Regions from separate parts of the Halarsenatibacter silvermanii genome, predicted to be linked through region 1. Evidence: riboswitches for the same ligand, from Rfam matches in the RefSeq annotation. Region 1 holds a riboswitch; the other holds the start of a gene.
What was found. A riboswitch is a leader RNA that binds a small molecule or an ion and turns the genes downstream of it on or off. The one in region 1 is predicted to bind glycine.

Region 1 (8,044 bases):
GTTTGTCGCGGACAGGAAAGATAATGAAGCAGCCTCCAGTATGCTGCTGGGGAGCATGTTCGCAGGTCTGGCCTTTTCCTGGGGCAGGCTGGGTAATGTCCATGCCATGGCTGAACCCCTGGGAGTATATTTTGATATTCCTCACGGAACAGCAAACGCTGTGCTGCTGCCGGTCGTGCTGGATTATAACGCCCTGGCAGATAAGGGAAAATACAGGAGAATATATAATTATATCAGCAGAAAAGAGGCGGAGGGATTTTCACCCGGGCTTTTAGCAGAAAAAGTATATGAGCTAAATGAGAAACTGGGAAATCCCGGCTCTTTATCGGAGCTGGATGTTGACCCTGATTGTATTCCCGAGATGGCAGAAGATGCCATGAAAAGCGGGAACGTGAAGATCAATCCCCGGCAGACAGACTTTGATGATATATGTCGGTTATATCAAAAGGCACTTTGAAAAATTCCTCCCGGGAAGCATCGCAGACAAATAGCTGGAGATTGTGACGGGTCTGTACCTCCTGAGCCGGGGACACTATTTTTTGGCCCTGGACTTAACCTGAATTTCGAAAAATTTCGAGTATCACTTTGCTTTATATCTTCCAGCCATTATTGTCATGATAGTGATCTTTTACGATATCCATCTCCGGCGGCAGACCTGCATAAAAAAAGGGCAGGCTTTAAATATATCCCTTTTTTTCAAGATGGCTGCGAGCTGCCTTTTGGTCCTCCCTGGCTACCATGACCACCGGGCCCGAACAGCCCATGCCGGTCTCGGCATAGATATCCTCCTGCCAGAGAGACTGGCGGGCCTTTTCTATATCGAGAACATCGAGGCCGGCGATCTCGGCATCCGTGTTCTTTTCGGGCGGCGCGGAGATATCTTCATCGCCGGCGGTTTTTTCATCCCTGTCTTCAGCTAAAATATCTTCCAGGCCGGCCGTGCGAGCTTCCTGCAGCACTTTTTCATATTTCTCAAGCAAATTTCCCCGTTTTGCTTCTGCTATATATTTTATGGCGCCGGAGATAACCGCAGCTCCGGAAGCGCGGGAGATGATACCGATTATCCCGTCCTGACCTTCGCCTATGCCCGGACCGTAGCCAAAGCCGACTACTTCGCGGTTTCCTCCGCCCTCCCGCGCGGAGAAAAGCTTCATCAATAGATTGCCGGTCAGAGTATCGCAGACCATGACATCGCAGCTGCCCAGCAGCAGATCGTTGCCCCGCATAACGCGGCCGCCGTCGCCGCGCGCCGATTCTGCAAATTTTATCCCCAGGCCGTTTTCCTGCAACTCGAGCAGTTTCTGCTCGGTCTTCCGGGCTCCTTCCACATTCAAAATACCCAGTTCAGGCTCATCTATGCCTAAAGCCCCGGCGGAGGCCAGCCCTGCCAGAGCATTTTTAACCATGGCTTCAACCCGGTCGGAGGCGCTGGAACCGGTGGTGGTGGCGATGAGCATCTCCTGACCGCTGCAGGGAGCGATCACCCGGCCCACTGTGGCCGTGCCCAGGGGGAAACTGTAATGGAGGGTGACAGCACAGTCTATCTCGCCGGTTTCTAAAAGCTTCTCCATCCTGGTGTGGGCGCTTTCTAAATCCTGACAGCTGTGGTGTTCTATCCCTGCCGGTTTCTCCCGCCCTATTAAAACCGGCTCTATATAATCAACTTTCTGATCGGCCAGTCGGGCCCCTTTGAGCAGTTCTTTTTCCCCGTGTTCGCTGCCGGGGGTTGTCAGCCCGACCCGTATTTTCTCTTTGCAGTCGCCCTTTTCCAGTCCATCAGCTATTTCCAGCAGTGCCTCTGCCACTTTTTCCTTATTTTCCATCATTACCACCTCTTCCCTGAGAAAAATTCATTTTATCACTCGCTCTCCTGGCGGAGCCGCTCGCCTATATCTCTCATAGATTGAGCTATTATATTTTTGATCTCCTCTTTATCGATCTCACCTCCGGCTTCAGGTCCTCCATCATCGTCGATCTCGCCGGAGTTTCTCTCCAGCAGAAAGGAAATCCCGTCGAATTGATTGGTTATTCGGCCCAAAAAGAGGCTGCCCTTGCCGATGATCAGCGCTCTTTCCAGCTCTCCTTTCTCCATCATCTCTGCCGCCGGACCGATAAAGGGAACCCCGGAGGGAATATGACCCTGAGTGGGAGCAAATCCCGGCATTCCGTGTTCATCGACGAAATTCATCATCTCCTGCTTTTCGAGATCGCCGCGCTTTACGCCCAGAGCGGCTATCATTTTGTAGTTCGACTCGGGCACGTTGCCGGCGCCGGCAGGCTCGGTTACCTCAGGGTTTTGCATCTCGACAGAATATTTATCGACGTCGGTAAGGGAGAGGTCGGCCCGATCGAGAGCATCGGTGACCAGCGCGCTGATGACAGCCTGAGGAGAGGAACCTCTGCCGACTGTGTGCCTGCCGGTTATATCGGTACGCAGCACCGGGCTTTCACCGTCATCGCTGCTTACGGAAAAGGCAAAACCGCCCAGAGTATCTTCCAGTACGGGCATATCTTCCTCCAGGTGTGCTTCTCCGTTCATGCCCAGCTTGGCCACAGCTCCTCCTGCCACCACGGCCACCCTATCATAGATATCGGCTTCTACCAGAGCGGCTGCCTGCATCAGAGCATGAGCAGGAGCAGCACAGAAACCGCGCACATCGCTGCCGCTGGCGTTCATGCAGCCGGCTTTTTCGGCTATCGCCTTGGCGAAGTTGCCGCCGCCGCGCTGATTCATGTCTCCGCAGGCTTCCTCCGAACATTCGATGACATAATCTATCCCGTCCAAATCCAGGCCGCCGGCAGCCAGGTGTTTCATGGCCAGAACTCCGCTGGCCTTGGCGGCGATGTTTTCCAGCATGACATGGGCGGAAAGATTTTTATCCTCGCCGTGAGCCTCTTTCACACAGCCGATCAGCTCCCCCTGCCAGCGAAGCGGTTCAGCCCTGCCATCCTCGATAAGCTCTTCGATCTCTGCCAGTCCGGAGCTCTCAGGCTCGAAATCCATATTCTTGAGGACGGGATGGTCCTCGATTTTAGACTCGATTTTGCGGCAGAAATTCTCGGCCAGCAAAACCAGATCAAAAACATCGACCGCCTGCATGAGAGCGTAAAATTCGTCTTCGGGCATTATCTCTCCCCGGGAGCTGAATCGGCCGCCCTGCTCACCGGTAAGCAGATTATCCTGCTCGTACCAGGGAGTCTCGATCTCCTCCAGCTCCTCCGGCAGAATGCCGCCGATATAGGCCTGGTTGGGTGCGTAACGTCTGCACTCCTCAAAATCGCGCAGATAGTTATCGAGCTTATCGAGATAATCCTGTCTGCCGTTCTTGCGGGCTTCAGTCTGAGTTGTTCCGCCTGCCTTAAGAATATTCGGCGTATGGGCCAGCACATAGCTGCTGCCGTCTATCACAGCTTTGCTCATTTACAATCACCTCCCCGATCACAGATATTTCTGCAGCGCATCTTCAACCTCATCTATGGTCAGATCATCTCCGGTCAAATGTTCTTTTTTCTCGCCATCCTCGTAAATTACAATAGAGGGCAGGCCCATGACCTGCTGACCCAGGGCCAGCCTTCTGTTCCCCTGGATATCGAGCGTGGCGAACCTGGCTTCCTCCTCATATTTCTCGGCCAGTTCTTCAAAATCAGGGGCCAGCTCCTTGCAGGGCTCACAGCTTTCGCTCCAAAAATCCACCACGGCCAAACCTTCAGCTTCTAAAATTTCAGTTTCGAAATTGTCTCCATCCAGTTCCAGCATCTTTTTATACCTCCCTATCCTCATAAGATAACAGGAAAAACCTAAAAATTTTACAGTTCCAGTGTTTTCCTTTCACCTTTTGCTTTTTAGCAGATCGCCTCTCAGGCCAGAAGACCTTCCAGATCCTTCGCTGTGGGACGTATAATTCTTTCTTTTTCTTCTCCACCAGCTATGGTTATCACTGTCGGGATCTCTTCCACGCCATAACGGTCGGGGATGAAATCGTTGCCGTAGGCATCTATCCTGACCAGCTCTTTATCTGTTTTTTCCTCGATTTCCAGCTCTTCCAGCAGCCGCATCGCTTCCAGACTGTCGTCATCGGTGGGGCTCCAGAAGAAAACGATCACCTCAGATTCGGTATCCAGCACGTTTTCACGCCAGTGTTCTGTCGCCTCCAGATATTTCTGGCACTCGACTGCGGCTGTGGCCCCGTCTCCGGCAGCGGTGATAACCTGGCGTACGGGCTTCTGGCGGACATCCCCGGCAGCATAGACTCCCGGCACATTTGTCCGCATACCCTCATCGGTGACTATATAACCGGATTGATCGAGTTCTACGCCGGTATCCTCCAGAATTTCGGTGCTCGGTTCCCGGCCTACAAAGATAAAAATACCGTCATAATCGAGTTTTTGCAGCTCTCCGGTTCTGATATTTTCCACCACAGCCTTATCCACCATCTGATCGCCCTCTATGCGTTTGAGGGTGGAATTCCAGACGAAGTCGATTTTATCGTTTTCATAGGCTCTTTCCTGAAACAGACTGTCGGCATCCATTTTTCCTTCCTCGTGGATAACAACAAGAGTCACCCGGCGGGCGAAATTGGTCAGATAAATAGCCTCTTCCACGGCCGAGTTGCCGTTGCCGACAACCATCACATCGAGATCGACAAAAAATTCGGCATCGCAGGTGGCGCAGTAGGAGACACCGCGTCCCTGCAGCTCTTTCTCGCCCGGTATGTCCAGTTTTCTGGGTTCTGCGCCGGTGGCGATTAATATGCTGCGGGTATGATAGGTTTTGCCGTCTTTGGTCATCACTTTTTTAGGAGAACTCTCCAGATCCAGCCTCTGAACTTCACCATCGGCGGTCAAAGCGCCAAATTTTCGGGCGTGTTCTTTGAAATTTTTGGCCAGTTCCGGGGCCGTGATATCCGTAAAACCCGGATAATTTTCCATCTCCTCATAATCGGTCAGCTGTCCGCCGGCGCTGTCGCTTTCTAAAACCAGCGTCTTTAACTTCGAGCGCGCGGCATACACCGCCGCGGAAAGCCCGGCCGGACCGCCGCCTGCTATCACCAGATCATAAATTTTATCCAAGGCAGCCAGCTCCTTTCCTGATCGACCATTATTTTTTTAATTGTATTTAAGAAAGTGATTTAGTGCACAACTTTATCTATATTAAAACAGAATTTTTGACCGCTGTCAAACACTCAATCCCGGCTAAAATGCCCTTTTTTCTCCTTTTCAGCAGCAATATCGCCCAATATCGACTCGAAAGCGGCCTATTTATAGTTTTATCAGGGCAAAAGTTCTACTTGACAGACTTAAATTTTTTATTTATAATTAAACACGAAATGACTTTGTGAGAAATTTATTAAACCGAGGTGGTCCCGAAGTATACTGCGGGAAACAGAAAAATGGATAATGCGGATGGTTGAAGGAGATGGGAGAGTGCCGCCTCTGGCGGCCGCCGAAGGGGTAAGCCGGCTGTTTTTCTCGACGGTCGGTGAAACTCTCAGGCAGCAGGACCATTTCCGGACATCTCTCTGGAGAAGAAAATTTCCGAAGGGGCAGCCCGCCGGACAGCTAATTTTGCCGTATCAAGCCGACCGGCCGGGTAATCTCTCAGGTGATCTGACAGAGCAGCGATGAGGGTGAATTTCTCTCATTGCTGCTTTTTTTATCTCACAGCTTAAGCCATGTCCGAAGCTTTCAATAACGAGGGGGGATTGCAGATATGAAGCTGGAACTGGGAAGAATAAAGATAGAAGAGGTCGAGCTGGGTTCAGAAAACGGAATCGAGGACGGCAAACTTTCTATCGATGAGGATGAGCTGGTTCAGCTCATCTGTGAGGACAGCCGGATAAAATCGGTCGAGCTGACCCTGGCCAGACCGGGAGAGAGCACCAGAATCATTCCGGTCAAAGACGTCATCGAGCCTCGCTGCAAGGTAGAGGGCGGCGAAGTATTTCCCGGCTTTGTCGGTGAAAATCAGGTGATGGGCAGCGGCCGCACGCTGGTTTTGGAAAATACCGCGGTGGTGACGACCGGCGATATCGTCGGCTATCAGGAGGGCACGATCGAGATGAGCGGACCGGGGGCGGAGTACACACCTTTTTCGGAGACGCTCAATATCGTGATCGACTGCGAGGTCGAGGATGATATAGAGGATCATAGACACGAGGAAGTTCTGCGGATCATGGGGCTGAAAGCGGCCCAACATATCGGCAGGATAGCCCGCGGAACCGAGCCTGACACCATCGAAGAGTACGAGCAGCCGGCCCTGAATGAAGCTGCAGGCGGCGGCGATTATCTGCCCCGGGTCGGTTATATTTACATGCTGCAAAGCCAGGGGCTTTTACACGATACCTACGTTTATTCGGTCGATGCCAAGGAAATTTTGCCCACCATCATCTCACCGACCGAGGTTATGGATGGAGCCATAGTCAGCGGCAACTGCGTATCGGCCTGCGATAAAAATACCACCTATTTTCATCAGAACAACCCGGTGATCGAAGAACTCTATCGCGAGGACGGCCGGACTTTGAATTTTGTTGGCACGATCATTACCAACGAAAACGTTACTCTTGATGACAAGGAGAGGTCCTCCGATTTCACCGCCCGGCTGGCCGAACAGCTCGATTTAGATGCGGCCATCGTCAGCGAAGAGGGTTTCGGCAATCCCGACGCCGATCTGATCATGAACTGCCGCAAGCTGGAAGGACGAGATATAAAGACAGTTCTGCTCACCGATGAATTTGCCGGCAGCGATGGAGCCTCCCAATCACTGGCCGATTCGACACCGGAAGGGGATGCAGTCGTCTCCACCGGCAATGCCAATGAGATAATAAGGCTGCCCGCCATGGAAAGGGTGATCGGTCAGGATAAATTTGCCGACAGCATGGCAGGCGGTTTCGAGGGAAGTTTAAAAGAGGACGGCAGCATCGAAGTTGAGATACAGGCTATCATAGGGGCTACCAATGAACTCGGATTCGGTTATCTGACCGCCCGGGAATATTGAGAGCGGGCGGCAGCTAAATTACTCGCTTTGAAATCACGAGGAGGGATGAAAGTGGCTGAAAGAAAAGCGGTTCATTATCTAAATCAGTTTTTTGGCGGCATCGGCGGCGAAGAGGCAGCCGATACGCCTCCGCGCCTAAAATCAGAGCCTGTGGGTCCGGCGGGGGCGCTCAATGCGCAGCTCGATGACTGCTGCGAGGTGGTGAGCACGATTATCTGCGGTGATGATTACTTCAGCGAAAACGAGGGGGAGGCCCTGGCTGCCATAGAGGATATGCTCACCGATATAAATCCCGACATAATAATAGCAGGACCGGCTTTTAATGCCGGCAGATACGGGATGGCCTGCGGGGCTGTGGCTCAAAAAGCAGACGAGCTCGGACTGCCCGTGGTATCGGGCATTTATCCGGAGAATCCCGGTTATGAGATGTACAGAAACCACGCCTATTTCGTGGAGACACCCGACAGCGCGGCCGGCATGAGAGATGCCCTGCCGGATATGGCCAGTCTGGTAAAGCGATATTTCGAAACCGACGGCAATCCGGGCGGTCCGGAAGAGGCCGATTATCTGCCGCGGGGGCTCAGAAAGAATATCTTTGTCGAAACAAGAGGGGCCCGGCGGGCTGTCGATATGCTGCTAAATAAAATAAAAGAAGAGGACTATAAGTCGGAATATCCCATGCCGGCCTTCGATACGGTCAAGCCAGCTGAACCTCTGACCGATCTCAGCCAGGCCAAAATAGCCCTGGTTACTTCAGGCGGCATAGTTCCGGACGGAAACCCGGACAGTATAGAGGCTTCGAGCGCGTCAAAATACGGCAAATACAGCCTGAAAGAATTTGATGATCTCAGCGAAGATAGTCATGATACCGCTCACGGAGGTTATGATCCTGTTTACGCCAGCGAGGATGCCGATCGCGTGCTGCCGCTTGATGTCATGCGGGAGCTGGAAGAGGAAGGCGAGATAGGCGAGCTGCACGACTATTTTTACACTACCGTGGGCAACGGTACCGCCGTGGCCAGCGCCAGAGAATTTGCTCAAGATATAGCC
Region 2 (8,044 bases), on a different contig from region 1:
CTTTGATCTGTTGAGATTTATGACCACCACCCCTCCCCGGGTAAAAGGCAGCACCGTTGACTTTTCTAAAATGCGAGAGCAACCTGGAGATAAGGGTAATCTCAGTTTTTCTTTTACATCCGATTCACCTCTACAGGGAAAAAAGCAGGATTCATGCTGGTTGACACACACCACCGAAAAAACGCATGAATTGATAAGATCTCAGGTCGATAGAGCACCTTTGATCTCGGGTGAGATGGAAGGAACCGGGCCCCGTTATTGTCCTTCTATAGAAGATAAAGTTGTGGAATTTCCCGATAAAGACAGTCATCAGCTCTTCCTGGAGCCGGAAGGTAGGAGTACTGATGAATTTTATATCTCCGGTCTTTTTACCGGACTGCCGCTCGATGTCCAGCAGAGAGTTCTCGAAACTATACCCGGGCTGGAGCGGGCGGAAATTATGAGGCCGGGCTATGCTATTGAATATGACTGTGTCGCCAGCGGTCAGTTTGATCTGACCCTCGAGACAGATTCCATCGAGGGTTTGTATACCGCCGGACAGATCAACGGCACCTCCGGCTATGAAGAGGCGGGTGGACAGGGCTTGATAGCGGGAATCAATGCAGCGCTGGCTCTGGAAGGCAGAGACCCCCTTATTCTCCAGAGGTCTGAGGCGTATATTGGTGTTTTGATCGATGAACTGGTCACCAAAAACCCCCGCGAACCCTATCGGATGCTAACTTCGCGTGCTGAATACAGACTGCTTTTGCGGCAGGACAATGCCGATCAAAGGCTCACCCCTCTCGGTCGTGAAACTGGGCTGGTGAGTGATAGGAGATGGGAAATTTACAAGAACAAAAAAGAGCAGATAGAGGAGCTGGAAGATTACCTGAACAATACAAAAGTTACTCCCACCAGAGATGTAATACAGGCGCTTCAGGAACTGGACAGCGGTGGGCTTAAACAGGATGCAAATCTGGAAAAAATCCTGCGCCGGCCCGAAATTTCTTATCCGGATCTGAAAAAGATCGTGGATGATCTGCCGGAATATCCTCGAGAAGTTTTCAGGCAGGTGGAGATCTCCAATAAATATCAGGGCTATATCGACAGACAGCGCCAGCAGATTAAGGAGTTTGAAAGGATGGAAAATCGCCTTCTGCCCGAAGATATCAACTACGATGAACTTTCCAATCTTCGCCAGGAAGCTCGGGAAAAATTATCGCGCATCAGACCTCGATCTTTAGGCCAGGCCTCCAGAATTTCGGGTGTTTCGCCGGCAGATATTTCTGCCCTGATGATTTATCTGGAAAAAGAGGAAAAAGCCGATAAAGAAAAAGAGGAGTGATGATAATAGCCTTGCAGGAAGAATTTCGTTTGCTCAAAGAGGGAGCAGATCTGATCGGCATCTCGCTATCCAGACAGAATTTGGAGAATATGATATCTTTTTTAGAACTTTTACAGCGGCGGAACAGAAGAAAAAATTTAATTGGGACGAAAGGTTCACAGAAAATTATTATACGCCATTTCCTCGATTGTCTGGCCCCTCTTTCTCTGGAATCCATACCTTCTGGGGGGCCGGTGCTTGATATCGGCAGCGGGGCCGGTCTGCCAGGATTTTTGTGGAGCCTGGCCCGTCCGGATATAGATTTTTATCTGCTCGATTCTCGACAGAGCCGGATTGATTTTATCAGATCATCAGTCAACAAGCTCGATATTCATAACTGTTTTCCCATTGCAGAAAGAGCGGAAATTTTGGGGGATGATCCCGATTTTCGAGAGAAGTTTAACTTTGTCACAGCCCGAGCAGTGGCCCGGGCGGGTGTCGTGCTGGAATATGCTCTGCCGCTGGTCAGAGTTTCTGGCCAGGTGGGTTTATATAAAGGGCCAAATTACAGGGAAGAGTTAAAAACAGCTGCAGGAGTTGCTGAAAAAATGGGTGGGTCTGAAATTATTGTCCGGAAAATTGACGTTCCTTATCTGGAAGAAGAAAGGTATTTTCTCATTTCCAAAAAAGTAGAAAAAACTCCGGAAAGATTTCCCCGCAGCGTCGGAGTTCCCGAGAAGCGACCTCTTTAGGCAGGAGATAAGGCGGTTTGATAGAATTATATTTACAGGATTAGTTTAAATTTACAGGAGATCAGGGCCAGGGGCCCGGGGGAGGACAATCATGACTGATAGAAATGAAGAGAATAACAAAGCATATATAACCGCTGTGGTCAATCAAAAAGGTGGGGTAGGAAAAAGCACCACCGCCGTAAATCTGGGAGCGGCGCTGGCCAGAAAGGGAAAAAAAGTTCTCATTATTGACATTGATCCCCAGGGCAATGCCACCAGCGGACTGGGCGTGGATAAATCAGAACTCGAACACAGCATTTATGAACTTCTATTGGGCAGTCAGCAGTTCGATACACTGGTTCAGGATCTGGACGAGGATAATCTCAAACTGCTGCCTTCCAGCATCGATCTGGCCGGGGCTCAAATCGAACTGGTATCACAAATATCCAGAGAGAAGAAGCTGGCCCAGGAAATAGAAGGGAAGCTGATAGATTACGATTATGCTTTGATCGACTGTCCTCCTTCTCTGGGACTTTTGACGCTCAATGCTTTATCCGCTGCTGATGATATTATTATACCAATACAGTGTGAATATTATGCTTTAGAAGGTTTAGGACAGCTTCTGGATACAGTTGAGCTTGTCCAGAACAATTTAAATCCCTCTCTAAAAATCAGAGGTGTGCTTTTAACCATGTACGATGCCCGCACCAATCTCTCCTCTCAGGTGAGCGAGGAGGTTGAGAAGTTTTTTTCCGACAGACTTTATGAGACGGTAATACCCAGAAATGTCAGATTAAGCGAAGCTCCCAGCTTCGGTCAATCAATATTTGCCTATGATCCTTCTTCCCGGGGCGCAAAAGCTTACAGTCAGCTGGCAGAGGAGGTGCTCGAGAATGAATGAAGAAAAAAAGAGTCGACTGGGCCGGGGACTCGATGCTCTGCTGGGAAGCAAAGGGGAGCATGATCAGGAGTTGAAGGATATAAATCTCGAGAGAATTGAGCCCAATCCCTATCAGCCCAGAGATAATGCGGCTGCTGAAGAAGAGCTGGAAGAACTCGCTGAATCAGTCCGGGAAAACGGGATTCTGCAGCCTGTTATTCTCACCACCTCCGGGGAAGGATATTATCTTGTGGCCGGGGAAAGACGCTGGAGGGCTGCCAGAAAAGCCGGCCTGGAAAGGATTCCGGCTCTGGTTAGAGATCTGGATCAAGATAAAATGATGGAACTTGCTCTGATAGAGAATATTCATCGGAAAGATCTCAATCCGCTGGAAGAGGCTCGCGCTTATAAACAGCTTCTTGAAGAGCTTGATCTCACCCAGGCTGAATTATCCTCGCGCCTGGGCAGAAGTCGTTCAAGTATCAGCAATTCACTCAGATTGCTCAAACTCCCTCTCGAGGTACAGGAATATGTTTCACGTGAAACATTATCAGCCGGACAGGCCAGAACTCTGGCCGGTATTGACAGCAAAGATCAGCAGATAAAAGCAGCTGAAAAGATCATGGAAGAGAAGATGAGTGTGAGAGAAACCGAGAAGTATGTTTCCAGGCTCAAAAAAAGCGCCGAAGAGTCAGGGGAGCGGAAAGATAAAGAGTTATTGAATATTGACAGGCTGTCCCAAAAAGTCAAAACTGAAACCTCTGAACCAGGAGAACAGCTGGATGAAGATGAGATCGATGTAAGGCATTCAGATGGAGGGGTAGAAGACAAAAGCAGGCAGGTCCGCCGCAGCAGCCTGGAAAAACAGCTGTCCAGAATGCTGCCTCTGGAGATAAAAATAAAAGAGGATGAGGAGAGCTGGCAGCTGCATATAAAAGCTGATAGCCTGGATCAGCTGGAAAATCTGCTCCAAAAGTTTGAAGAATAAGATTTCAGATCCGATCCTGATTTTTTGATCGTCCTGACAGCAGGCTTAAGTTAAACCATCTGATTCTTCTATAGAACAGTTGGTGAAATAGCCATATATACTCGGTTATCAGGAAAAATTTCACTGTGAACAGAGCCTTGTAACTTCCAAAAATAAGGAATATGAATATGCCCAAAACTATATTCTATCCTTATATGGAGAAGATCCAACCATCTTAATTGATAGGGGTGTTATAATTCATGAATATAATAATTGTCGGGGGCGGCAAAATGGGCAGATATTTAATCAATGATCTGAATAGAGACGAGCATGACATCATTCTGGTTGAGATGGATGAAAATAAATGTCAGCGGCTCCAGGACCGCTTTGATATCGAAACTGTTCAGGGAGATGGAGCTGATGCCGATGTGCTGGAAAAAGCGGGCGCAGAAAAAGCTGATGTGGTTTTAGCGGTTACCAAAGATGATCAGGATAATCTTGTTATATGTCAAATCGCCGAAAGAACATTTGGGGTCGATCGAACCTTCACCACCGTCAATACCCCCGGCAATGAAAAGCTTTTCGACTGGCTGGGAGTAAATGTCGCCGTAAGCAGCGCCTCTATACTTTCTGCGCTGGTAGATCAGGAAGTCAAAGTTAAGGATATGAAAGAGCTCCTTTACCATGATCTTGACGGTCTCAATCTTTTCAGGCTCACGGTGGCTGAGAACTCACCTGTCGAAGGTAAGAAATTAAAAGAAATCGATATGCCGCAGGAAGTGGTTTTTGCCTCTGTTCTGCGGGGCGATTCCCCGCTGGTTCCCCGGGGGAATACCAGGTTATTCAAAGATGATTTGATAATTTGTCTGGCCCGCAATGAGGTAAAGGAGGATGTAGAAAACCTTTTCAATCCCGAATAACAGCAAAATTGTCGGAGATAATTATTAATTCATTTATTTATAATATATAAAAAATCTGAATTTATAGGAAGGAATTCTGCTGTTTAAAAAGAATATATATAATGAGTCAGAGAAAGTATTCTGGGAGCAAGCGATTTTTACGGAAGTAAATCAATATACCATTTTTGAAAATATCATATACAGACCTATACCTGCTGACATATCAACACAATATGTCGATTCCGGTTGAAGTTCAGGAGAGAGTCCCTATTTGGGCGCCGAAGGTGCAAGGTTCCTGCGGGAACCGAAACTCTCAGGCTTAAGAATCCTGGATGGACGGATCTCTGGACAGGTTAACTGGACAGGGGAGGCTATATTAATTTATAGCCTCCCCTATTTTGATTCTCTGGAGGAAAATATTTGATGGAGGTGGTTAAAAATTAAAAGAACCCCGCTTTATCATCGGCATGAAGAGCTGGAAGCCAGCATGACGGATTTTGGCGGCTGGGAGATGCCCGTTGAGTACGAAGGAATTATCAAAGAACACCGCAATGTTAGAAAGAACTGCGGTCTCTTTGACGTATCTCATATGGGTGAGATTTTTCTGACCGGCGAGAGAGCAGCAGAGTGCGCTGATTACCTGCTGACAAACAGTATAGCTGATATGTCAGCTGGATCTGTGGTTTATTCACCCATGTGCTATGAGCATGGGGGAGTCGTCGATGATCTGATGATATATCGGATGGCCGAAGATGAATTACTCCTGGTTGTCAATGCAGCCAATCGAGAAAAAGATTTTGAATGGATAAAAGAAAAAAGTTTTACTGATGTCGAGGTCGATGATAGAACCGAAGAATATGCTCTGCTCGCCCTGCAGGGGCCTGCTGCAGAAGAAGTATTAAACTCTCAGGCGGATTGTGAGCTCGGTGAAATCGACCCATTTCAGTTCAGCCAGGGGAAAATAGCCGGAGTGGATACCATAATTTCTCGAACCGGATATACGGGCGAAGACGGTTTTGAACTTTATTTTGCCGCCAAAGAGGCTGATAATGTCTGGCAGCGGATAATGGAATCCGGGAAAAGCCATGATATTCAGCCGACAGGACTGGGGGCACGTGACACTCTCAGGCTGGAAAAAACGCTCTGTCTTTATGGCCACGAGCTTTCAGAGGAAATTCACCCGCTGATGGCCAATTTGAGCTGGACGGTTGATTTTGACGGAGGCGATTTTATTGGCCGGGAAGCCCTGGTGGAGATCAGAGAAGAAGGATATGATAAAGAGCTGGCCGGTTTTATAGTTCGGGAAAGAGGCATAGCCCGCAATGGTTATGCAGTTCTCAGCGGTGATAAAGAGATTGGAGAGGTTACCAGCGGTTCTTATTCTCCCAGTCTGGAGGAGAATATTGGCCTTGCTTATATAGATAAGGAATATTCTGAAGTGGGCAGAGAGATTGAGATTGAAGTAAGAGGGCGTTCTCTGGCTGCCGAAATTGTGAAGACACCTTTTATATAACCTGCAAAATGGTTTAATAAATATGGCTCTTCTCCGAAACAGCTGGTTAAAATTTCAAAGTTCGTGTCAGCTTCCAGTAATAAGCAGTATGAATATGACTAAGATATATTAAACCAGCTGATATGGAGAAGATTCATATATATATGAAATTTTAGCATCAGATGATTTATAAAAGGATCTTCTTGTTATCAGTTGATAGATATCGTATAAGACCGCTATCATGACAATAGTGGCTGGAAGATATAAAGCAAAGTGATACTCGAAATTTTTCGAAACTCAGGTTGAGTCCACGGCCAAAAAATAGTGTCCCCGGCTCAGGATGTGCCGGGCTGAGCGGGAGCTCAAGGACGAGCTTTCGCGAAGGGAGCGCAATTTTTTGGCCGACAACTAAACTTAAACCGGGGAAAAATTTCATTGTGAACGAAGCTTTATATCTTACAGCACAATTAAAATGAGGTTTTACACACCTATTATCCAACTGAATACAAGAAGATCCTTATAAAAAATCACAACAGGAGGCGGATAATATGGAAGTACCGGAAGATTACTGCTATACGGAAGATCATGAATGGATAGCCGTGGAGGATGGCTCTGGCAAAGTTGGTTTAACGGATCATGCTCAGGAAGAGCTGGGAGATATTGTTTTTGTTGAGATGCCTCAGGAAGGCGACGAATTCGACAAACATGAAAACTTTGGTGTTATCGAGTCTGTCAAGGCTGTTTCCGATGTTTACACACCGGTCAGCGGTACGGTCGTGGAGGTCAATGAAGATCTGCTCGACAGCCCTGAGCTTATCAATGATGAACCCTATGAAGGAGGGTGGATTGTTAAAATTGAGCTCAGCGATGAATCCGAACTTGATGAGCTCATGGATGCTGAAGAATATCAGGATTATCTGGAGGAGGAAGCCTAAATGAGTAATATTTCTTATATCTCCAACACCGACCGGGAACGGGAGGAAATGCTTTCTGCCATAGGCGCGGAAGATGTAGAAGAATTATTTTCTGCCATACCTGAGGAGGTCATGCTGGATCGTCCCTTTGAAATTCCCGAAGGAATGTCGGAAATGGAGCTGGTCGAGCTGGCTCAGGAAAAGGCCGAGCGCAACTTGAGCCTGGGGGAAATAGATAGTTATCTGGGAGCCGGTTCCTATGATCATTATCTGCCGGCTATTATCGATCATCTGGTACTGCGCCAGGAATTTTACACCTCTTATACCCCTTATCAGGCCGAACTCAGCCAGGGAACTCTGCAGACAATTTATGAATATCAGAGCATGATATGTGAACTGACCGGGATGGGGATCTCTAATGCTTCGCTGCTCGATGGAGGTTCTGCTGTCGGAGAAGCGGTGTTAATGGCAGCGCGATTTACCCGCAGCGATAAAGTTGTTCTTTCGAGCACTGTTCATCCGGCCTATCGTCGAGTGGCCCGCACCTACGGATATCCTCAGGATATAGATTTTAATGAGATAGAGATGCACGAGGAGGAACCTGTAGTTAAAGTCGATGAAATTATCGATGCTGTTGATGCGGAAACTGCTGCAGTCGTAGTTCAATATCCTAACTTTTTTGGAGCAATAGAAGATATCGAGAAGTTAAACGATGCTCTGGAGGACAGCGACACTCAGCTTATCGTTGTTGCCAATCCCATAGCTTTAGGTATGCTGACTCCGCCGGGAGAGCTCGGTGCTGATATCGCAGTGGGAGAAGCTCAACCTCTGGGCAATGTGGTTAATTACGGCGGCCCC

Region 2: it holds a riboswitch for glycine, as region 1 does, so the genes downstream of both, gcvT (glycine cleavage system aminomethyltransferase GcvT) here and BLT15_RS06435 (glycine/sarcosine/betaine reductase component B subunit) in region 1, are expected to answer to the same signal.

Annotation. Positions count from the first base shown of each region.
Region 1 is NZ_FNGO01000009.1:88,685-96,728, forward strand. It holds gene BLT15_RS06410 (iron-containing alcohol dehydrogenase) at 1-457, shown strand, start outside; gene grdD (glycine/sarcosine/betaine reductase complex component C subunit alpha) at 678-1,823, opposite strand; gene grdC (glycine/sarcosine/betaine reductase complex component C subunit beta) at 1,859-3,421, opposite strand; gene trxA (thioredoxin TrxA) at 3,440-3,757, opposite strand; gene trxB (thioredoxin-disulfide reductase) at 3,859-5,070, opposite strand; glycine riboswitch at 5,408-5,514, shown strand; gene BLT15_RS06435 (glycine/sarcosine/betaine reductase component B subunit) at 5,711-6,994, shown strand; gene grdB (glycine reductase complex selenoprotein B) at 7,040-8,044, shown strand, end outside.
Region 2 is NZ_FNGO01000015.1:42,246-50,289, reverse strand. It holds gene mnmG (tRNA uridine-5-carboxymethylaminomethyl(34) synthesis enzyme MnmG) at 1-1,324, shown strand, start outside; gene rsmG (16S rRNA (guanine(527)-N(7))-methyltransferase RsmG) at 1,336-2,055, shown strand; gene BLT15_RS08725 (ParA family protein) at 2,147-2,935, shown strand; gene BLT15_RS08720 (ParB/RepB/Spo0J family partition protein) at 2,928-3,902, shown strand; gene BLT15_RS08715 (potassium channel family protein) at 4,142-4,801, shown strand; glycine riboswitch at 5,027-5,119, shown strand; gene gcvT (glycine cleavage system aminomethyltransferase GcvT) at 5,220-6,293, shown strand; gene gcvH (glycine cleavage system protein GcvH) at 6,821-7,207, shown strand; gene gcvPA (aminomethyl-transferring glycine dehydrogenase subunit GcvPA) at 7,208-8,044, shown strand, end outside.